Regions from separate parts of the Ureibacillus suwonensis genome, predicted to be linked through region 1. Evidence: riboswitches for the same ligand, from Rfam matches in the RefSeq annotation. Region 1 holds a riboswitch; the other holds the start of a gene.
What was found. Region 1 has a riboswitch for preQ1 ahead of queC (7-cyano-7-deazaguanine synthase QueC). Riboswitches for the same ligand answer to the same signal wherever they lie in the genome.

Region 1 (9,588 bases):
AGAAAAAGAGGTGGATTTTGAAACCTTTTTTGCGGAAGCTCCCCAATTAAACCCAAACCGCGCACTGATCAAAGGGGTCATCTGTGGAGTGCGGGTGGAGGAGATTGAAGAGCCGTTGATAAGGGAAATCCGTTATTTGGATAAATTGATTGATGAATTGGCAAGGGGAAAAGCGATGGAAAAAATTTTGCGGGCGTAGTTCCGGTCATCGCCGATTTATAGCGGGAATCCCAAATGCAGCCAAATCGATTCACCCAATGTTCCAGCCATGAATATTCTATTCCGAGAGGAGGATATTCATGGGCTTTTTTGTTCCCGTGGATTCGGGTGTGAAATTGTATGTGGAGGATATCAATCCTTTGGGCAAGAAAACGATAGTATTTTTGCATGGTTGGCCGTTAAGTCATGAGCAATTCGAGTATCAGTATAATGTATTGCCGGCGTTGGGCTACCGTTGTATCGGAATAGACTGGAGAGGGTTCGGAAAGTCGGATAGACCTTTTGAAGGTTATAGTTTCAATAGACTGGCGGATGATGTTTTTGCCGTAGTGAATGCATTGCAGTTAAACCATTTTGCTTTACTCGGGCATTCAACGGGAGGCGCCATTGCCTTAAGGTATGTGGCCCGTTACAAAGGCTTTGGCGTTTCAAAATTGATTCTCGTTGCCAGTGCGGCGCCGGTCGGATTTACTCAAGAAACGGCACAAAGTTTTTTGGAGCTGGCTTACAATGACCGCCCGAAAATGATGCAGAAGGTGATTGACGGATTTTTCTTCCAATATATCACAAAAGAATTTTCCGACTGGTTTATGAACATGGGGATGGAGGCGGCCAGCTGGTCCACCATTGCCATCATCAATACATTGCGGGATGAAACATTGTATGCGGATCTTTCAAAGGTGCATGTGCCTACTTTGATTATTCATGGAATTCACGACAAAGTGATCCCATTTGCACAAGCACACGAGCTCCATCAAGAAATAAAACATTCAAGGATTGTCCCTTTCCAATATAGCGGCCATGGAACATTCTGGGAGGAACGGGATAAATTTAATAAAGTGTTATGTCAATTTGTATGAAGCGGATTGGAGCAGTTTCCAATTCGCTTTACTTTTGGTGAATTTTAACAGCGAACATGCGGTTTTGTCGAAAAAATCGTCGGATTCGTCTTTGTGAACCTGCAAGAATCTTTTTTGAAACCGGTTTTTTAAGTAAAATAGAAATTACTCATGATTAGCCAGAAGGAGAAGTACTAAATGAGAAGAATTCTTTTGGATTTAGCGGTAACATTGGATGGCTATATCGAAGGGGAAAATGGTGAAGTGGATTGGTGCATTATGGAGCCGGAAATGAACTTTGCCGATTTTCTTCGTCAGATCGATACAATTTTTTATGGGCGAAAAAGTTATGAATTGTGGGGCGAATATTCCCCCGGAAAAGATGCAGACCAAGAAGAAAAAGAACTATGGGAAATAATTGATAGCAAAAGGAAGTACGTTTTTTCAAGGACACAGCAAAATACAGAAGGAAAAGCCATTTATATCAATGACAATATTCTTGAGGAGGTCCATAAAATAAAAAGCCAACCGGGAAAAGACATTTGGCTTTATGGAGGAGCAAGTTTGATTACAACATTTGTCAATCATAATCTGGTTGATGAATATCGGTTATCGGTCCATCCAATCATTTTGGGACAAGGAAAACCGCTATTTATCGATATTCAACAGAGAGTGGGATTGAAATTGATGGAAACAAAGACTTTTCCATCGGGAGTGGTTCAGTTGATCTATCATAAGATTGATTCAAATGGTTAGCAAACGCGAAACCTTTTCATATAAAAATCCGTTTTCATTGAAAAAACTTATGGGGGAAGGATCTTGGAAATTGACGTGAAAACAAAGGCGATGAAAAAGGTGATGACAGTCCTCCTCATCTGGTTTCTTTTATTTGCGGTTATTCTCAGCTATGGAATCTATTGGCTGTTCTTTGATTGGAGCCGCTTCAAGGATGAATTGATTGCCCAATCCACTTCCCCTGACGGAACCTATACAATTAACGCTTACTTATCCAATGGTGGCGCAACACTATCCCATTCGGTGTTAGGGGAATTGGTTTTCAACGAAAAAAATGAGAAACCAAAGAGAATTTATTGGGAATATAAAATCGATTATGCCATCATCGAATGGCTGGATGATGACACAGTGGTGATCAATGGGGTTCAGCTTGAGTTGCCAAAGGAAACTTATGATTATCGCAGGGGGATAAAATAATTTTCGCTTTCTTAATATATTTTTTGATTAGAAATAGAAGGTAGAATAATGAAATGAGTAATGGGGATGCTTACGCGGGAATTGGATACGGGCAATCCATACGGTCAGGGATGACAGGACGATACCCGGCGAAAAGCGTTTCGGGAAAACGAGAAAATGACAAGCTCAAAAACCATTCATATATGTTACTCATGATCACCCTTATCTTTTTCTTAGTCCAGTCTCAGGTGCACGCTTGTGAACCTGTGTGTTTTTTTTGCCTAAAATCCCATTTCCTTTGGCCAAAAATCAAGTTGACTCATCCCGGAAACTTCTATACTATTAAAATGGCCCGACTAGCACGGGAGAGGTTCATAGCTTAACCCTCTATAAAAAACTATGAAACAATAATTTCATCAGTTTTATAGAATTATTGGGTGCACCTCTCTTGAAAATGTTGGGAAACATTTTGCAAGGAGGTTTTTTTATGTCCAGTCGAAAATTGGAAGATGGTTTGCAGGATTTAACGCTATTGGGGAATCAGAAAACAGCGTATCCAACCCAATATGCGCCGGAAGTGTTGGAAGCGGTGGACAATCTTCATTCCAACCGGGACTATTTTGTGAAGTTCAATTGCCCTGAATTCACCAGCCTTTGTCCGCTCACCCAGCAGCCGGACTTTGCAACCATCTATATTTCTTATATTCCAGATAAAAAGCTGGTCGAAAGCAAATCCCTCAAATTATATTTATTCAGTTTCCGCAACCATGGGGATTTCCATGAAGACTGCGTGAATATCATTATGAACGATTTAATCAAATTGCTGGATCCAAGATATATTGAAGTGTGGGGCAAATTCACGCCGCGCGGGGGCATTTCCATCGACCCGTACTGCAACTACGGCAGACCCGGCACGAAATATGAAGAAATGGCCAACTACCGTTTGATGAACCACGATTTATATCCGGAAAAAGTGGATAATCGATAAATTGAATAACAGAGGTTCTTAGCTACCCTCTATAAAAAACTAAGAAGAAAACAGCATTTCCTTCTTAGAATGCTGTTTTTTCTTATATAAAGGAGTGTTTATGAATGAAAAGTGAGAAAGCGATCGTTGTATTCAGCGGTGGACAAGATAGCACGACTTGCCTGTTTTGGACAATGGAACAATTTGGGGAAGTGGAAGCGGTCACCTTTGATTATGGCCAGAGACATCGATTGGAGATCGAGTGCGCAAAGGAAATCGCAAAAGAACTCGGGGTAAAGCACCACATTCTGGATATGTCGCTGTTGAATCAACTGGCGCCGAATGCGTTGACGCGGGAAGACATACAAGTGGAAGAAGGGGAGGATGGCGGGCTTCCGAACACTTTTGTGCCAGGACGCAATCTGCTGTTCCTTTCTTTTGCAGGGGTAGTGGCAAGCCAAGTGGGGGCGAAGCATATCGTCACAGGTGTTTGCCAAACGGACTTTAGCGGCTATCCGGATTGCCGGGACATTTTTATCAAATCATTGAATGTCACATTGAATTTGGCCATGGATGATACATTTGTGATTCATACGCCGCTTATGTGGCTGACGAAAGCCCAAACTTGGGAGCTTGCCGACAAATTGGGCGCCCTTGATTTTGTGCGCAATAAAACTTTGACTTGCTATAACGGCATAAAAGCGGACGGTTGCGGGGAATGCCCTGCATGCAAGTTGAGAAGAAGAGGGCTTGAGGAATATTTGCGTTCCAGAAAGGGGTCTATCCATGCTTGAATTTCGAATTGTCGATAAGCTGCAAAAGCTGGGGGAAGATATCCAACGGGATCAATTGAAATATCATTCCAAACGGGTGCTTGTGTCGAAAGAGTTTACCTTTGATGCCGCCCATCATTTGCATGCCTATGAAGGGAAATGCAAAAATCTCCACGGCCATACGTACAAAGTGGTAATGGGCGTCAGCGGCTATCCGGACGATCGGGGACTGGTCATTGATTTTGCCGATCTCAAAGAAATTTGGAAGGAAAAAATAGAAATCTATTTGGACCACCGCTATTTAAATGAAACGTTGCCGCCGATGAATACAACGGCTGAAAATATGGTCGTCTGGATTTACGAGAAGTTGGCGGAAGCATTGGCGGAAAGAAGCATAGATGGTGCGCGGGTGGAATTCATCCGGCTTTATGAAACGCCGACAAGCTATGCGGAAGCAAGACGGGAGTGGATGGAAGGTGAGTAAAATCCCCGTCATCGAGATATTTGGACCCACCATTCAAGGGGAAGGCATGGTCATCGGGCAAAAGACGATGTTTGTCCGCACGGCAGGCTGTGACTATTCCTGTTCCTGGTGCGATTCCGCCTTTACTTGGGATGGCAGCGGCAAAAGTTTGATTAAGCAAATGACAGCGGAAGAGATATGGAACGAGTTGAAACGGCTTGGTGGGAATGGATTTTCTTTCGTCACGATTTCCGGTGGGAATCCGGCGTTAATTCGGCATTTGGAACATTTGGTGCGGATTTTAAAGGAGAATGGAATCCAAATCGGCGTCGAAACCCAGGGAAGCAGATGGCAGGATTGGCTGTACGAGGTGGATCAATTGACGATTTCCCCAAAGCCGCCAAGTTCCGGGATGAAAACGGATTTTACGGTGCTTACGGAAATTTTGGAGAAGCTTGAAAATCGAAAGGGGAGCCAACAAGTTTCTCTGAAAGTGGTTGTGTTTGATGAGAAAGACTACGGGTTTGCCAAGGAAGTGCACTTGCGCTATCCGGGCGTTCCCTTTTTCTTGCAGGTGGGAAATGACGATATTGCAACGACGGATCAAAAGAAGCTTGTTCATCATTTGTTGAAGAAATATGAAGCGCTGATTGATACGGTGATGGCCGATGAGGAATTGAAAAATGTGAAAGTGCTGCCGCAATTGCATACCCTTGTGTGGGGGAATAAGAGGGGCGTGTAAGTGTAAGAAAGGACTTCTATAAGACTTGCGAAGAGCCGATAATCGCCGCGTTGGGAAGAATAATCGCCAACTGGGCAAGGATAATCGCCAAATCTCCAAACATATTCGCCAACCAAAGAGACCAACAATTATCCGTCTTCTGCCCTCCAAATTCTTCGCAATTTTAAAAAGGAGCATGTCCAAAAGAGACTGCTCCTTCCTTTTATTTTTTAGTTCGTAAAGTCGATCACCATTCGACCAGTGAACTTTCCTTGCTCCATTTCTTCCATGATATCATTGATTTCTTCAAGTTTTCGGAGGGTTACTCTAGGTACTACTTTTCCTTCAGCTGCAAATTGGAACGCTTCTTTCAAATCTTGGCGGGTGCCGACGAGGGAACCGACCACTTGAATGCCGTCCAGCACAAGGCGAGGGATATCAAGATCCATTTTATCAACAGGCAAGCCGACTGCAACAACCCGGGCTCCTGCTTTCACGACATCTACAGCCTGGTTGAATGGCGCTTTCGCCACGGCTGTCACAACGCAAGCGTCCAATCCTTTGCCATCTGTGATTTCAAGGACTTTTTCTTTCGGATTTTCTTTTAACGAATTCACCGTGACATCTGCTCCCACTTCTTTTGCAAAGGCCAATTTATCGTCATTGATATCGAATGCGACTACTCTTGCGCCAAATACATTTTTTGCATATTGGACAGCCAGGCTTCCTAAACCGCCAATGCCAAATACGCCAATCCATTGCCCAGGCCGGATATCCGACACTTTTACCGCTTTATATGTTGTCACTCCGGCGCATGTAATGGAAGTGGCAGCCGCCGGATCCAAGTTGTCAGGCACTTTTACCACATAATCGGCAACCACGATCGCTTGTTCCGCCATGGCTCCGTCAACCGTATAGCCGGCATTTTTTACATTTCGGCACAACGTTTCTCTTCCCGTTGTGCAATACTCGCAATGGCCACAGCTTTCGTATAACCAAGGAATGGCTACCCGGTCGCCGACTTTTAAGGAAGTGACCCCTTCAGCCACTTCAACGACTTTTCCAACGCCTTCATGGCCGAGAACTACACCTGTGACATCCCCAAAATCCCCGTTTTTCACGTGCAAGTCTGTGTGGCAAACTCCGCAATACTCCATCTGCACCAACGCTTCACCATGTTTAAGCGGCCGTAATTGTTTGTCCACCACACTAACCGTCTTTTCTTTTGATACAACTGCAGCTTTCAATAAAGATCCCCCTTTGTTTGAATTTCGTACATGGAAGCGTATCCATATACTTAAAAATAAAGATACTAGCAGAGAGTATGTTCAGCAATATAGGAAATACTACTATTTAATGTAAATAGATTTCCATTTTTCGACATAAAAAAATAGGGAGATAAGCGCGGATTATATCTCTTTGTGAATAGTAAAATATGATTATCAAAATAAGTTTTATGGAGGACGAAAATGCTACTGTTGAGTTACAAATCATCGTCTTTTGAAAAATTCATCTCTTTTCTGCAAACAATAAAAGCAATGTGGCCAATGGTCCCAATAAAAGCGAAATCAAGAACCAGTTCAATCCGGAGCGGTTTTTTCCTTGGGCAAGCCCTGCATTGATCAACGCCAAAGTGCCCCAACCAACAACATATTCATTTTCCATGATAGCCTCCTCATTGATTTCTTTATATATATTATAAACCTAGAATCTAATCATGGTTATATTATTATATAGGAAAAACCCTATTTATAGGAAAATATTCAGTTTGAAAAATACTTAGCTAATCCATTTTTATGGCATAATGAAATGAAAAACTGTAAAAGGGGAATCTCGATGATCCAAATTGGAAAAATCACAATCTATGTTGAAGATCAGGAACAGGCAAAAGATTTTTGGATTAACAAAGTAGGGTTTGTATTGAAATTCGAACAGCCAATGGGACCTGGGATGGCGTGGATCGAGGTGGGGCCTGAAAATGATTTTGCGACATTGGTGCTATACTCAAAAGCGTTGATGAAGAAACAAAAACCGGAAAATGTCGCCCATCCAACCCTCCTTTTCAGCACACCGAACATTGAAGAGGCGTATGAGCGGTTGAAAAATAATGGTGTAAAGGTGGATGAACTCCAAAAATTTCCTTATGGTTCGATGTTCACTTTCTATGACCAAGATGGAAATCAGTATTTGTTGAGAGAAGATAAATAATAATGTCAGCAAAGCAGGCTATCCGGAGAGAAGGAACTTTCCGGATAGTCATTTTATTTGATCCACGGCGGTAAATCGGCATATGTCACAAGACAGCCGCTTTTAGATTCATCGGCCTCATCGCTATAATAATGAAGAAATTGTAAATAATAAAAGAGGCCCTCTTGTCCGATAAACTTTGTTTGATTTATTATAAAGACAGCATCAGTTCTATCGATGTAAAGGCTAAAAGAAGAAGGAGACTTGACATGAAGCACATTTACACTGGTAAAACGAAAAATGTTTACGAATTGGAAGATGGCAACTATTTATTGGAATTCAAAGATGACGTAACAGGCGTTGACGGGGTATTTGACCCAGGTGCCAATACGGTGGGATTGACAATTGAAGGTGCAGGACTTGCAGGATTGAAATTGACGAAATATTTCTTCGAATTGCTTAATGAAAAAGGCATCCCAACGCATTTTATTGAAGCGGATATCGATAAAAAGACGATGAAAGTGAAACCGGCGGAAACTTTCGGCAAAGGCTTGGAAGTGATTTGCCGCTTCCGCGCAGTGGGGAGCTTCTTGCGCCGCTACGGCCTTTATGCAACAGAAGGGCAACCTCTTGATGCCTTTGTGGAAGTGACAATCAAAGACGATGAACGGGAAGACCCGCCAATCAGCGAAGATGCGTTGGACATGCTTGGCATTTTATCCAAAACGGAATACAAAGTGCTAAAAGAACTTACACAAAAAATCGCCGGCATTGTAAAAGAAGAATTGGCGAAAAAAGGCATCGAACTTTACGATATTAAATTCGAATTCGGCCGTGATAAAGAAACGAATGAAATCATGTTGATCGACGAAATTTCCGGCGGCAACATGCGCGCCTACAAAAACGGCGAATACATCGAGCCGTTGGAATTGGAAAAATTGATTTTGGAAGGATAGAGATAGGGACTGGTAGAAAAAGAGCGGGTGGAGAAGACCATGGAGTGTTGCCATTCGCTCTTTTTTGCATTTTAAACCCGGAGAAAAAATGCACTTTGATTTGAATTAACTCCCTTGGCAGCTGCCGGGGGTTTTTCTTTGGACGTGCGACAGTTGAAGTTCTTGTAACAATGGTTTATTTTGATAAATGAACGTTTATAAACTGAGAGTTTAGGAGTGCAAATAATGAAAAAGAAAGTAGTTTTGATCAGTACGGGCGGCACGATTGCTAGCGGCGTGAATCCGGAAACGGGGCTCCTCACATCCGGCATGTTGACGGGGGAAGATTTGTCCAAACAATGTGTGCTGCCATCACATATTGAATTGAAGGTAGAAACCCTATTCCATTTGCCAAGCAATGAAATGACCTTTGACCATTTAATTCAGTTAAAAGAAAAAATTGAACAAGTTTTTGAGGATCAAGAAGTGGCGGGAGTGGTCGTGACCCACGGAACGGATACGCTGGAGGAAACGGCGTATTTCTTGGATTTGACAATTGGTGACGGGCGGCCGATTGTAGTCACAGGCGCCCAACGAAGCCCGGCCACGATTGGAACGGATGCCTTTTCCAACTTGCGTCAAGCCATCATTTTGGCTGCAAGAGAAGAAGCAAGAAGCTTAGGTACGGTCGTGTTATTTAATGAAAAGATTCTTCCTGCCCGCTATGTGAAGAAACATCATGCTTCTAATGTGGACGGCTTCAACGCGCCGGGGTTCGGCCATTTGGGGTATGTGGATGAGGAAGAAGTCATCCTTTACGGGAAAACGGTGAAAAAGGAAACGTATGAGCTGAAGTCCGAATTGCCTTATGTGGAAATCATCAAATGTTCATTGGGCTCCGATGGCCGCTTGATTAAGTATGCGGTGGAGACGGGAGCAAAAGGCATTGTCCTTGAAGCGTTCGGCCGAGGCCAAGTCCACCCGGCTGTTGCGGAACAAGTGCAATATGCCATTGAAAGAGGCGTCATCGTGGTGGTGACAACAAGCACGGCGGAAGGAAACGTCAAAGTCGTGTACGACACTCCAGGCACAGCCTACGACTTGCAAAAGAAAGGCGCCATCCTCGGCCGCGACTACGACAGCAAAAAAGCCCGCATGAAGCTGGCGGTGTTGTTGGCTGCCGAGGTGGGGGAGATTAAGGAAAGATTTTAATGCAAGTGGAAAATTGTGTAAAAAGCATCTCTGTCCATGAACTGGGGATGCTTTTTATTTTTTGGATAAATTATGAAAATC
Region 2 (13,609 bases), on a different contig from region 1:
GGCTGGGCTCAGCCAATATTTCTTGCAGTTTTACGGGACAGTCATTTTGGTTGGGCTGATTTTGGCGGTGATTATGCCGAGAATTTATCCTTTGAGAAATAAACCGGATACGTATTTCGACGGTTCTTCCCCCGAAGCTCACCGTGAAGATATTCCAAAAGGCTTTAATGTGTTTTCTTTCGGTCTGCAAAATGCGTTGGAAAAAGCCGAAAGCAATAAAAATTTATTGAAGGTCATTGGCTCCGGCTTTAAAAATGTGCTGGAAATGTGGTTTGCGATTACGCCCGTCATCATGTCATTCGGTACGATCGCCTTGATTCTTGCGGAATATACAAGCTTCTTTAAAGTGTTGGGAATGCCGTTTGAACCGATTTTACAGTTGTTCCAAATTCCTTTTGCAGATGATGCGGCCCAAACGATGATCATCGGCTTTGCGGACATGCTGCTTCCATCAATCCTCGGAGCAGGAATCGAGTCGGAATTGACGCGCTTCTTCATTGCAACGGTCTCCGTCACTCAATTGATTTACATGTCTGAAGTCGGCGGTTTGATTTTAGGTACAAAACTTCCATTAAAATTATGGGATTTGTTCGTCATCTTTTTAATCCGCACAATCATTTCGATTCCGATTGTCGCCCTTATTGCCCACCTCATTTTTTGACACGGTTAACACCATTTTCCTTTGTGAAAATGGTGTTTTTTTATTGTTTATACCATGAAAACGCTTTAACGATTTAAACAAATAAATTTTTTTCTTTTTTTATTGAGATTTCCTTGATTTTTTTGAAAGCTGTCTTTAGACTATTCTGTATATTATTTATATCCAAAAAGTTTTTTCTGAAAATTCGCATACATAATCGGTAGTATTTTGTGACAGTGTTAATAAATTTCATAAAATATCGAATCTTATGTTAAAATATATTAATGCTGAATGCTCATGGAGGTTTAAAATAAAATGGAAGTTGCTGATAAAAGTTTTACAGTGGAGAACATTTTAAAAGCACAACATCAGTTGAAAGATGTCGTCACTCACACACCATTGCAAAAGAATGAATATTTGTCTGAAAAATATGGCGCCAATATTTATTTAAAACGCGAAGATTTGCAATCAGTGCGCTCCTTCAAACTGCGGGGTGCCTATTATAAAATAAAAAAAATCGAAAATGAAGCACGCGCACGGGGCGTCGTTTGCGCCAGTGCGGGCAATCATGCCCAAGGTGTCGCCTATTCCTGCTCCCATTTAAAAATTAAAGGGACTATTTTTATGCCGCTCACCACACCAAAGCAAAAAATCGATCAGGTGCGCATGTTCGGCCGCGATTATGTGGAAATTGTGCTTGCCGGCGATACATTTGACGATTCCGCCAATGCGGCAATGGATTACTGCTTGGAACATGAGATGATCTTCATCCATCCATTTGACGATTATGATATTATCGCAGGACAAGGGACGGTCGGCGTGGAAATTTTAAATGATATCGATGAGCCCCTTGATTTTGTGTTTGGCGGAATCGGCGGTGGCGGACTCATGAGCGGAGTGGCTGCCTATATTAAAAACATTTCGCCAAATACGAAAGTGATCGGCGTGGAACCGGAAGGCGCTCCAAGTATGAAAGCCGCCTTTGAAAACGGAGGCCCTACCACTTTGGAAAAAATCGATAAATTCTGCGACGGTACAGCTGTTCAATGTGTCGGGCAAAAAACCTATGAAATTTGCCGCAAATATTTGGACGATATTATTACAGTGCCAGAAGGAAAAGTAAGTACAACTATCCTGGATTTATATAATAAACACGCCATCATTGCAGAACCATCCGGTGCATTGCCGGTGGCCGCCCTTGATCTCTATGCGGATCATTTGAAAGGAAAAACGGCCGTCGCCATCATCACCGGCGGTAACAACGATATCAGCCGCATGCAGGAAATCAAAGAAAAGTCCTTATTATATGAAGGATTGTTGCATTACTTCATCGTCAACTTCCCTCAACGGGCGGGAGCGTTGCGTCAATTCTTGACTGTGGTTCTTGGTCCGAATGACGATATCACCCGTTTTGAATATACAAAGAAAAACAACAAAGAAGAGGGACCTGCATTAGTCGGAATCGAAATAAGCAAACCGGAAGATTATGAAGGCTTGATCGACCGCATGCGCGTCAATGGTTTTGAATTTAAAGAAGTGAATAAAGACAGCACACTATTTGGATTGTTGATTTGATCATGGCAAAACCCGGGCGAAAAAGAGCTCGGGTTTTTTTAGGAGAAGATATTTTTATCTTTAGATTTTGTGACAATATCACCTGATTTTGAGAACATATTCCCCATTTTTGTGACAATATCGACAGGAGATTTCTATCGGAATGATTGTTTCCACTCCTAAATGTTTTAGAGATGATATAAACTCCCCCTCTCTTTTCCCCTTGCTGCTGAAGAGGGAGTTTTCTTCATAAGCTGTTCTTGATGGAATGTTGAAAAAACGGCCAAATTCTGCATCCGTAATCCAAGGTTTAATTAATAATGCATCATCATGCAAAGACTCGATTATCACCTCTTTGTCCTTATAATTGCATTTCGGGGAAAATCTTCATAATCCCCCTCCCTTTCCCGCAACCGCAAAAAGTGCTCCAAAAATGATTTTTGGACTCCAAAAAACCTTGAAAATCAGCACTTCCTCAATCCTTTCAAAAATAAAAAACCAACCCTTGTTCCCAAGAGTTGGTTTCTAAACTGATCCAATCACCCCAACAATGTTCGGTCAGTGGTCATTTTTTCACCACGGATTCGTTCGAATTCCGCCATTAAGTCAGGGATTGTCAAGTTTGGTTTTTGCTCTTCATCCACTTCCAAGATAATTTGCCCTTTATCCATCATAATCAATCGGTTCCCCAAATCGATGGCCTGTTGCATGTTGTGGGTTACCATCAACGTTGTCAAATGATTTTCTTCCACCAATTGCTTTGTCAAATTTGTAATCAATTCCGCCCGGGAAGGGTCAAGGGCTGCCGTGTGTTCATCAAGCAATAAGATGGACGGTTTCGTAAAAGTTGCCATCAACAAGGACAAGGCTTGTCTTTCCCCGCCGGACAATAAACCGACCTTTGCATTTAACCGGTTTTCCAAATTCAAATGCAATTTTTCAAGAGCCGTGCGGAAGAAATCACGACGCTCCCGGTTCACCCCTAAACGCAACGTGCGTTTGGCATTTCGTGCATAAGCGATGGCAAGATTCTCTTCAATCGTCATCGTTGGCGCCGTCCCTGCCATCGGGTCTTGGAAGACGCGTCCAATAAAATGGGAACGCTTATATTCGGGCAAACCCGTTACATCTTTTCCATCAATCCATACTTTTCCGACGTCCGGTGTCAACACTCCGGAAATCATGTTCATCATCGTCGATTTTCCGGCACCGTTACTTCCGATGACCGTTACGAAATCTCCCGGTTTTAAATGGAGATTGATATTTTTCAATGCCACTTTTTCATCCGGAGTTCCTTCGTTAAAGATTTTTGTAATGCCTTCCAGTTTAAGCAAATTGTTCGCCCCCCTTTCTCCGTTGTTGATGTCATATTTTTGCCTGGAGCCGTTTCGCTTTCCGCTTCTTATCTTTTTGCTTTTCGATCATTTGCGGAACAATCAATGCCAAGATAACGATAATCGCCGTAATCAACTTCATATCACTTGCATCGAGGAATTGGATCCGCAACGCGAGCGCCAGCACAATACGATAAATAATAGCCCCGATCACGACGGCAAACGTTGTGCGCATGATGGATTTCGTTCCAAAAATCGCTTCCCCAATAATGACAGAGGCAAGACCCACTGTAATCATCCCAATACCCATTGTGGCATCGGAGTATTTGGAATATTGGGCAATTAGCGCACCGGCCAATGCGACAAGCGCGTTGGAAAGCCCAACCCCCAAAATGATCAAATGATCCGTATTTGCCGAAAAGCTGCGAATCATCCGTTTGTTATCCCCTGTCGCACGAATGGCAAGTCCCACTTCTGTTTTCAAGAACCAGTCGACTACCAACTTCAGTGCGGCTGTCAGGATGATCATGATAAATAGGATTCCCCAAGTTTTCGGAAGTGTGCTTACTCCTAAACCCGAAAGGAGATTATTTAATGCCGAATCAATCCCTAATGGTTCCCAGAATTTTAAAAACTGCGTGAAGATGGTTTCACTGTTCAGGAGGGGAACGTTCGGAAGGCTCGTTGCATTTTCATTTGAGAGACCCATGATTCGCAGGTTTACGGAATAGAGGCCAATCATCATAATGATACCGGCAAGGAGCGGATTAATGTTCCCTTTTGTATGTAATAAACCAGTGATGCATCCTGCTATAAATCCTACAACAATTGCAGCGAGCGTAGCCAAAATGGGATGATACCCCAGCACGATCATCGTCGCAGCCGTGGCCGCACCCGTTACAAAACTACCATCTACCGTTAAGTCCGGAAAATCTAACACTCGGAATGTTAGATACACTCCGAGTGCCATAATCGCGTAGATGATTCCTTGCTCAACTGAACCGAACATTGCTGCAAACATATTGAATCATCTCTCCTAACATGTCGAAATTCATTATTTTTCTGTTTCTACAAGCTCTGCTTTCCACTCTTCTTTCACTTCAAGGCCAAGTTTTTCAACAGCATCTTTATTCATTACCAATTTCAATGTCGCTGGATATTCTGCAGGAATATCTGCCGGTGTCGCTTCACCTTTCAAGATTTTCACAGCCATTTCGCCAGCTTGGTAACCGATATCGTAGTATTCAAAGCCAAATGCCAACAATCCGCCGCGTCTTACAGAGTCAAATTCTCCGACAACAAGCGGCAATTTGTTGCTGTCTGCTACTTGAATTACAGATTCAAGAGCGGATACCACTGTGTTGTCTGTGATGATATAGAAGGCATCCACTTTGCCGATCAAAGATTCCGCTGCCTGCTTGATTTCTGAACTTTGTGCCACTGTTGCGGATTCAACTTTCATTCCCAATGATTCCGCAATTTCTTTCACTTGGTTCACTTGTGCCACGGAGTTTTGTTCACCGGCGTTGTAAACCATACCCACTTTTTCAACGCCCAATTCATTTTTCATGAATTCCACCGTTGTTTTGATTGCATCTGGATGCAAGTCGATTGTACCAGTCACGTTAGCGCCAGGAGATTCGATGGAATCGATCAATTGAGCTGCAACCGGATCTGTTACGGACGTAAACACGATTGGAATATCGGATGTTACGTTTTTCGCAGCTTGTGCAGATGGAGTGGAGTTCGCAAAAATCAAATCTACTCCCGCATTTGCTAGATTTTGTGCAATTTGTGTATTCAAACTGTTATCGTTTTGCGCAATTTGATAATCATATTCAACTTTTAGTCCCGCATCTTTCAACGCATCCTGGAATCCTTGGTATGCCGCATTCAAAGATGGGTGTTCAACGATTTGTGTAACACCAATCTTGTAAGTTTTTGTTTCTTCCGTCGCTTCTTTATCTTTGCTGTCACCCGAGTCAGATGTATTGTCATTACCGCCGCCGCAAGCAGCTAGAAGCAATAATAAACCAAACAATAAAAATGATAGTTTTTTCATACTACTTTTCATCAAATTCCCCCCGATATTCTTTAAAATTTCTGACTATTTCTAACATAAATTTTCGCTTTATTCGAATAAAGCGAAGTTTAACGTTATATTACATTTTCATAAAAGAACAGTCAATAACATTAGGAATGTTCTGAATTCAAAAATATTCATTTTATTCTTTCAATAATAACAATTTAACGCTTTAAACCAGTAAATTACGTGGGTTTTCCAGAGAAAATGTTATATAAAAATAATGAATATTTTGTGAAATAACCGTAAAATTTTTTTATGATAAAAAGCACCTATATATAAGGTAAATTATTCCAACACTCAATTTGCTTCTTTCTCCCGAATGTAATATAATGTTTTTTTGTGTGTTCAACACACCGTGGTTCGCGAAATCCCACGATAAAAAACTAAGGAGTGAAAAATAATGAAACCAAAATTCATGGCAGTAACCGCGATTATTGCCGCACTTTATATTGCCGTAACCTATACGCTGTCTTTTTTGAGCTTCGGCGATATCCAATTTCGCATAGCCGAAATCTTCAACCATTTGATCGCTTTCAACCCCCGCTATATGTTAGGGGTTGTTTTGGGGGTGTTCATCTCAAATCTGTTTTCACCCCTTGGCTGGTTTGATTTGGTGTTCGGGGTGGCCCACTCCGTTATTTGTTTGACGATTTTGATCATCGTGGGCAAATTTGTGAAAAACGTCGTTGTCCGCATGTTGATCAACTCATTTGTCTTCACCTTCATGATGTGGATCATCGCCTTGGAATTGAAATTGGCGTTGGAGTTACCGTTCTGGCTTTCATGGCTGACTACAGCCGTCGGGGAGGCAGTTGTATTGTTAATTGGCATACCAATCATGAAATTGCTGGACAAACGATTGGATTTCAAACATCTGATCGATAAGTGATATCAACCCGGGGTGCAGGGATATGCCCCGGGTTTTGTGTTTCTTTTTCATGAAATTGCGTGAATATTATTGACATTCATACAATTTCTGAATAAAATAGTCATCAATTAAATTGTTCGTGGCGGAGAAAGGCTGTGGAAGCACAGCACCGCAACGAGTTGAGTTGAGCCTGAGTTTAGTAGAGAATAGCCGAGCCAAAATTGATGAGTAAGGAAAAGTAACGAACTGTGCATCGCTTAAGAGAGCCAGTGGACGGTGAAAACTGGCGCATGCCATTCGTGAATGGGCCTTACGAGAGCAACTGCGCAAGTGGTTGACGTCTTTCCCTCGTTATCGGGAAGTGCCCCACACAGCTGGGCACACTGAGGTGGAAGTAGTCGTTACTTCAACAGAGGTGGCAACGCGGCAGCACGGTCGTCCTCTGCAAATGGGATTTCACGCCCGTTTGCAGAGGTTTTTTTATTGCGGCTATTCTATCTAAACTTCAAATTTATCAAATTTGGAGGATGATAGAATGAACATTCAAGCTTTTACAAAACGAGTTCAGCAAAAGGAAAATTTGCCCTACGATGAAATGATTCAAGCGGTGGAAATCATCTTTGACGACGAAACGCCAAAAGAAGCCATTGCGGAATTTTTGCTGGCCCTCCGCGAAAAAGGAGAAACAGCCGAAGAAGTTGCCGCCCTTTCCATCGTGATGAGATCCAATGCAATCAAAATTCCTGTTCCGGAAGGGACTTATATAGACAATTGCGGTACCGGCGGCGATGGTCTGCAAACTTTCAACATCAGCACCACTTCCGCTTTTGTGTTGGCAAGCAGCGGCGTGAAAGTGGCAAAACACGGCAACCGTAAAATTTCCAGCTCTTCCGGCAGCGCCGATGTTCTTCAGGCATTGGGCATCCATACAGATTTTACAGTCGAAGAATCCGTCCAATTGTTGAAGCGGGAAGGCATCGTTTTTCTTTACGCCCCTGCCGTTCATCCGAAATTGAAACGCATCGGTGAAGTTCGGCGGGCCATCGGAAAACCGACAATTTTTAACCTGGTCGGTCCATTGACAAATCCCGTGGACTTGGACAGTCAGCTCGTCGGCATTAACCGGCCGGATTTTGTCGAACACTATGCGGAAGTGTTGCGCATTTTAGGACGGAAACGCGCAATTGTTGTATCGGGATCGGAAGGGATGGATGAAGCTTCCCTCGATCATCGGAACCGCTCCGTGCTGCTTCTGAATGGGGAAATTAAACCATTGGCGATCAACATTGAAGAATTGGGATTGCAACCCGCATCCATCACCCATCTCCGTGGCGGTACGCCGGAAGAAAATGCGGAAATTTTAAAAGATTTATTAAGAGGAAAACGCACGCCTTATTATGATGCAGTCGTTTTGAATGCGGCGCTCGGTTTCTTCGCTTATGGCGCCGTTGATTCTCTGAAAGATGGCGTCTGCATGGCCCGCGATGCCATCGAATCCGGACGCGCTTACGAGAAACTTGAAGCAGTCGTTGAATTCAGCCAAAACATCATAAAGGAGCAAACATTCTGATGACGATTTTAGATACGATTATTGAACATAAAAAATCCATCCTGCCTCAATTGAAAAGAACAACGCCCGACTTGAACGCGCCAATCAAAAAGCGGCCATCGTTGTACGAGACACTCAAAAAATCGGACACTTTGCAAATTATCGCTGAAATGAAGCGCGCCTCCCCTTCCAAAGGCATCATCAATGCGGATGTGGACCCGGTGGAACAGGCGAAGCGCTACGAAAAGGCAGGGGCCGCCTGCATTTCGGTATTGACGGAAGAAAAATATTTCAAAGGTTCTTTTGAGGATTTGGCGGACATTGCAAGAAACGTCCATCTCCCTATCTTAAATAAAGATTTCATCATCGATAAAGTTCAGATCGACTATGCCCTTCATGCCGGTGCATCCGTCATTCTTCTGATTGTAGCCGCTTTGGATGACGAAACGTTGGCCGGATTGCATGAGTACGCAACAAACCTGGGTCTTGAAGTTCTGGTGGAAGTGCACAACGAAGAAGAATTGGAGCGTGCCCTCCGCATTCAACCAAAACTTCTTGGCGTCAACAACAGGGATTTAAAAACATTCCATGTGGATTTGGCCCAAACGGAAAAGCTTGCAGAAACCATCAACCGTTATCCGGACATCGCCTTCATCAGTGAAAGCGGCATTTTTGAAACAGCGGATGCTGAGCGGGTGGCGAACGCCGGTGCGCGGGGAATCCTCGTCGGTGAATCATTGATGAGAAGCGGAAATCCGGAAGACACGTTAAGATCGTTTCAAATCCAACTTCCGGCGTTAGAGGATGTAGAGCGATGACGAAGGTGAAAATTTGCGGGTTGAAAGAAGCGGTGCATGTACTTTGTGCCGTCAATGCGGGAGCTGATTTTGTAGGCTTTGTGTTTGCGCCGAGCAAGCGGCAAATTTCCATTGAAAAAGCCCGGAAACTGGCGAAACTGGTGCCGAACCACGTGAAAAAAGTGGGCGTCTTCGTCAATCCCACTGAGAACGAAGTGAGAGAGGCTTTTGAAAACGTACCGCTCGATTATGTGCAATATCATGGCAATGAAGATCCGGCCTTTATTGAACAATTGGGCTACCCTTCCATCAAAGCCTTTTCCATTCGGGATGAGGAAGATGTGAAGAAAGCCGGCAAGTTTAACGTAGATTACTATTTGTTCGATGCACCCGGAACGGACTACGCAGGCGGAAGCGGAAAAGTATTTGACTGGTCGCTTTTGGATCAACTTTCCATCCCAAGGGAGAAAGTGATTTTGGCAGGTGGGCTTAATGCTTCAAACGTGCAAAAAGCCATCGCCACCGTCCGGCCTTCCGCTGTGGATGTATCGAGCGGTGTTGAGCAAAATGGCGAAAAAAACGGCGAACTGATCCAATCCTTCATCCAAGCCGTAAAAACTTCACAACAAACCGTAAAAGGAGCTAACTGATATGACGACTACAATCAAAGGCAAATTCGGCCGTTTCGGCGGACAATTTGTTCCGGAAACATTGATGACCGCTTTACAAGAACTGGAAGAAGCCTATGAACATTATAAACATGACGAGTCCTTCCAACAGGAACTCCGCTATTATTTAAAAGACTATGTCGGCCGGGAGACACCCCTCTACTTTGCGGAACGGCTGACGGAACATTGCGGCGGCGCCAAAATTTATTTAAAACGGGAAGATTTAAACCATACCGGCGCACATAAAATCAACAACGCCCTCGGCCAGGCATTGCTCGCCAAAAAAATGGGCAAGACGAAAATCGTGGCGGAAACAGGTGCCGGCCAACACGGTGTGGCAACGGCAACCGCCTGCGCCCTGCTTGGTATGGAATGCGTCGTCTTCATGGGGGCTGAAGATGTGAAACGCCAGGCGCTGAACGTATTCCGAATGGAACTGTTGGGCACAAAAGTGGTTGCGGTTGAAAAAGGATCCAGAACGCTGAAAGATGCGGTGAACGAAGCCTTGCGCTACTGGGTGACAAACGTGGAAACAACCCATTACATCTTAGGTTCCGCCATGGGGCCACATCCCTTCCCTACCATCGTTCGCGATTTTCAGAGAGTCATCGGGGATGAAACGAAAAAACAAATTTTAGAAAAGGAAAACCGCCTTCCGGATGCGGTTGTCGCCTGCATCGGCGGCGGCAGCAACTCCATCGGCATGTTCCATCCTTTTGTGGAAGATCAAGAAGTTGCCTTGTACGGTGTGGAAGCTGCAGGAAAAGGGTTTGAAACCGGCAAACACGCAGCCGCCATCAACGGCGGGAAAACGGGCGTACTGCACGGGGCTTATATGTACTTATTGCAGGATGACAACGGATTTGTGCAGGAAGCCTACTCCATCTCAGCGGGCCTTGACTATCCCGGGGTCGGCCCGGAACATTGCTATCTGCATGAAACCGGCCGCGCAAAATACGTGATGGCAACGGATGAAGAAGCCCTTGCGGCAGTGAAACTTCTATGCCGGACAGAAGGAATCCTCCCTGCCCTTGAGAGCGCCCATGCCGTTCACTATGCAACGGAACTGGCTAAAACGATGGATAAAGATCAAATCATCGTCGTTTGTTTATCCGGCCGCGGTGATAAAGATGTGCACACAATCTACGATGCCTTTGGAGGTGACTTGGCATGAGCCGAATTACAGAAGCGATTTTAGAAACAACCCGCCAAGGCCATAAAGCGTTTATTCCCTACATTATGGCCGGTGATGGTGGACTTGAAAAGTTGAAACCCACCATCTTGAAATTGCAGGAACTCGGCGTCACGGCCATTGAAGTGGGCATCCCTTTCACCGATCCGGTCGCGGATGGACCGACGATTGAAGAGGCTGGCATGCGGGCATTGGCGAAAGGCGTGACATTAAGAAAAGTGCTTGAAACCCTTGCCGCTTTTGCAGAGGAAATTACCGTTCCATTGGTGGCGATGACATATTTAAATCCGGTTTTGGCCTACGGAATTGGCGAGTTCGCAAAAGATGCTTATGATGCAGGGATTCGTGGCGTTATCATTCCGGATATGCCCCTGGAGGAAAGCGGCCTTGTCCATCCTTCCTTGAAGGCAGCCGGCATCGATTTAGTGCAGCTTGTTTCATTGACAAGTACGCCGGAGCGGATCGAAAAATTGACCAAAGCGAGCGAAGGATTCATTTATGCGGTGACGGTCAACGGAATCACCGGCGCCCGCTCCACTTTCGAAGGAGATTTGGAGAGCCATTTCAAAAAAATCCAGAGCTATACCGATACCCCGGTGTTGGCGGGTTTCGGCATCTCCACTCCTGAACACGTGAAGCAATTCGGCTCCTTTGCAAGTGGCGTCATCGTGGGAAGCAAGATTGTCGACTGTTTGACCAAAGATGATTGGGATACGATTGAACACTTGGTGAAAGCTTCGAAGACGGTTCCTCTGGCTTAATGATTGGCGGTTTTTATGGCAATATTGACACTTTTTGTGACGATATTGCCATGTTTTGTGGCATTATTGACAGGTTTTGTGGCATTATCGACAGCCTTCTTATATTTTCCCTATTGAATTTCATGACTTATCTGACAATAATATAAAAAAGGAGTTGGAAAACATGAATCAAACTTTAATTCAAAACGGTTACTACGGAAACTATGGCGGCAGCTTCGTTCCAGAAGAAGTGCAAAAAGTGCTGGAGAAAATTGCGGGAGAATTTGCAAAAGTCAAAGACGACCCGGCTTTCAATGAAGAACTCAATTATTACTTGAAAGAATATGCCGGCCGTGAAACCCCTCTTTATTTCGCCAAAAATTTAACAGAAAAATTGGGCGGAGCAAAAATTTACTTAAAACGGGAAGATTTGAACCATACAGGATCCCATAAATTGAACAACGTACTCGGCCAAATTCTGCTTGCCAAACGCATGGGGGCAAAAAGAATCATCGCTGAAACGGGAGCAGGTCAACACGGGGTTGCCACTGCGACGGCGGCTGCGATGTTCGGAATGGAATGCACAATCTACATGGGGGCAAAAGATACGAAACGCCAAGCGTTGAATGTGTTCCGCATGGAGCTTCTCGGCGCAAAAGTGGTTGCTGTCGATAAAGGAAACGGCTTATTGAAAGAAGCGGTGGATGAAGCATTCCTTGATTTAGTGAAAAACCATGATCATACTTTCTATTTGCTAGGTTCAGCAGTTGGCCCTACTCCATATCCTGAAATCGTTGAACATTTCCAATCCGTGATCAGCCGGGAAAGCCGCGCACAACACTTAGAAAAAGAAGGAAAACTTCCGACAGCGGTTGTGGCGGCAGTTGGTGGCGGCAGTAATGCGGCTGGTGCTTTCGCGCATTATATCAACGATGAAAGTGTGCGCTTAATCGGTGTGGAACCTGCAGGCGCCGCAACGCTTACCAAAGGGACTCCAGGCGTCCTTCACGGTTTCAAAAGCTACGTCCTTCAAGATGAAGAAGGCAACTTGCTCGAAACAGACTGCATCGCTGCCGGCTTGGACTACCCGGGTGTGGGACCGCTGCATGCTTACTTGCATGAAACAGGCCGCGGAGAATATGTCACTGTCACAAACGAAGAAGTGCTGGATGCATTCCAAGTGTTATCAAGAACAGAAGGCATTATTCCCGCCCTTGAAAGTTCCCACGCAGTCGCTCATGCATTGAAGCTTGCACCAACTTTATCACCTGAAGATACCATTATCGTCAATATCTCCGGCCGCGGCGACAAAGACGTGCAACAAGTATTTGAATTGCTCAAAAATAAATAAGATGAGAAAAGGGGACGTTCCTGCTGTGAACCTCCCCTTTTTTTATTGCGCTCTTTTTTATGATCATCGTCCTTTAAAGCGGTGTTTTGCTCGTAATGCCTCCGCCGATTTTATCGAGCATGTCAATCGTCATCGCTTCTAAATCATACCTCGCTTTGAATCCCCAATCCGCGATGGCCCGGGATGAATCGATGGAATTGGGCCAGCTTTCTGCAATGCTTTGCCGAACGGGATCGACATCCTATTTGATTTCAAAGTGCGGGATATGTTTTTTGATTTCCGCCGCAATTTCCGACGGGTCGAAACTCATGGCGGAAACATTGTAGGCATTGCGCACGGTCAATTTGGCGGGGTCGGCTTCCATTAAATCAACGATGGCGTTCAATGCATCCGGCATATACATCATATCCATATAAGTCCCTTCTGCAATATAAGAAGTGTAACTTCCTTCATTCACCGCTTTATGATAAATTTCCACCGCATAATCCGTCGTTCCCCCACCAGGCGGCGTCCCCGGTGAAATCAACCCTGGGAAACGAAGCCCCCTCACATCCACGCCATAGCGCAAATGGTAATAATCGCATAACAATTCTCCCGCCACTTTGTTCACGCCATACATCGTTGTAGGCCGTTGTAATGTTTCTTGCGGTGTATTGATTTTCGGCGTTGTGGGCCCGAAGACGGCAATGGAACTCGGATTAAAGAGCTGCATATTTAATTCTTTTGATACTTCCAATGCATTCAACAAACCGCCCATGTTCAATTCCCATGCAAGAATGGGTTTGATTTCAGCCGTTGCGGAAAGCAATGCGGCCAAATGAATCATCGTA

Region 2: another riboswitch for preQ1. It lies ahead of ACFPOH_RS03990 (QueT transporter family protein); the one in region 1 lies ahead of queC (7-cyano-7-deazaguanine synthase QueC).

What each region holds. Positions count from the first base shown of each region.
Region 1 covers NZ_JBHSNQ010000067.1:14,714-24,301, forward strand. The annotation lists gene ACFPOH_RS07745 (DUF2200 domain-containing protein) at 1-199, shown strand, start outside; gene ACFPOH_RS07750 (alpha/beta fold hydrolase) at 300-1,079, shown strand; gene ACFPOH_RS07755 (dihydrofolate reductase family protein) at 1,257-1,814, shown strand; gene ACFPOH_RS07760 (DUF5412 domain-containing protein) at 1,878-2,270, shown strand; PreQ1 riboswitch class I at 2,611-2,656, shown strand; gene queF (preQ(1) synthase) at 2,737-3,237, shown strand; PreQ1 riboswitch class I at 3,243-3,286, shown strand; gene queC (7-cyano-7-deazaguanine synthase QueC) at 3,342-4,010, shown strand; gene queD (6-carboxytetrahydropterin synthase QueD) at 4,003-4,473, shown strand; gene queE (7-carboxy-7-deazaguanine synthase QueE) at 4,466-5,194, shown strand; gene adhP (alcohol dehydrogenase AdhP) at 5,404-6,420, opposite strand; gene ACFPOH_RS07790 (hypothetical protein) at 6,683-6,838, opposite strand; gene ACFPOH_RS07795 (VOC family protein) at 7,010-7,381, shown strand; gene ACFPOH_RS07800 (phosphoribosylaminoimidazolesuccinocarboxamide synthase) at 7,630-8,316, shown strand; gene ACFPOH_RS07805 (asparaginase) at 8,542-9,507, shown strand.
Region 2 covers NZ_JBHSNQ010000040.1:24,802-38,410, forward strand. The annotation lists gene ACFPOH_RS03965 (YjiH family protein) at 1-661, shown strand, start outside; gene ilvA (threonine ammonia-lyase IlvA) at 956-2,215, shown strand; gene ACFPOH_RS03975 (ABC transporter ATP-binding protein) at 2,734-3,528, opposite strand; gene ACFPOH_RS03980 (ABC transporter permease) at 3,560-4,549, opposite strand; gene ACFPOH_RS03985 (ABC transporter substrate-binding protein) at 4,583-5,602, opposite strand; PreQ1 riboswitch class I at 5,964-6,007, shown strand; gene ACFPOH_RS03990 (QueT transporter family protein) at 6,015-6,503, shown strand; T-box leader at 6,698-6,928, shown strand; gene trpD (anthranilate phosphoribosyltransferase) at 7,018-8,052, shown strand; gene trpC (indole-3-glycerol phosphate synthase TrpC) at 8,052-8,849, shown strand; gene ACFPOH_RS04005 (phosphoribosylanthranilate isomerase) at 8,846-9,478, shown strand; gene trpB (tryptophan synthase subunit beta) at 9,480-10,670, shown strand; gene trpA (tryptophan synthase subunit alpha) at 10,667-11,449, shown strand; gene trpB (tryptophan synthase subunit beta) at 11,613-12,779, shown strand; partial or broken gene ACFPOH_RS04025 (NAD-dependent epimerase/dehydratase family protein) at 12,853-13,609, opposite strand, start outside.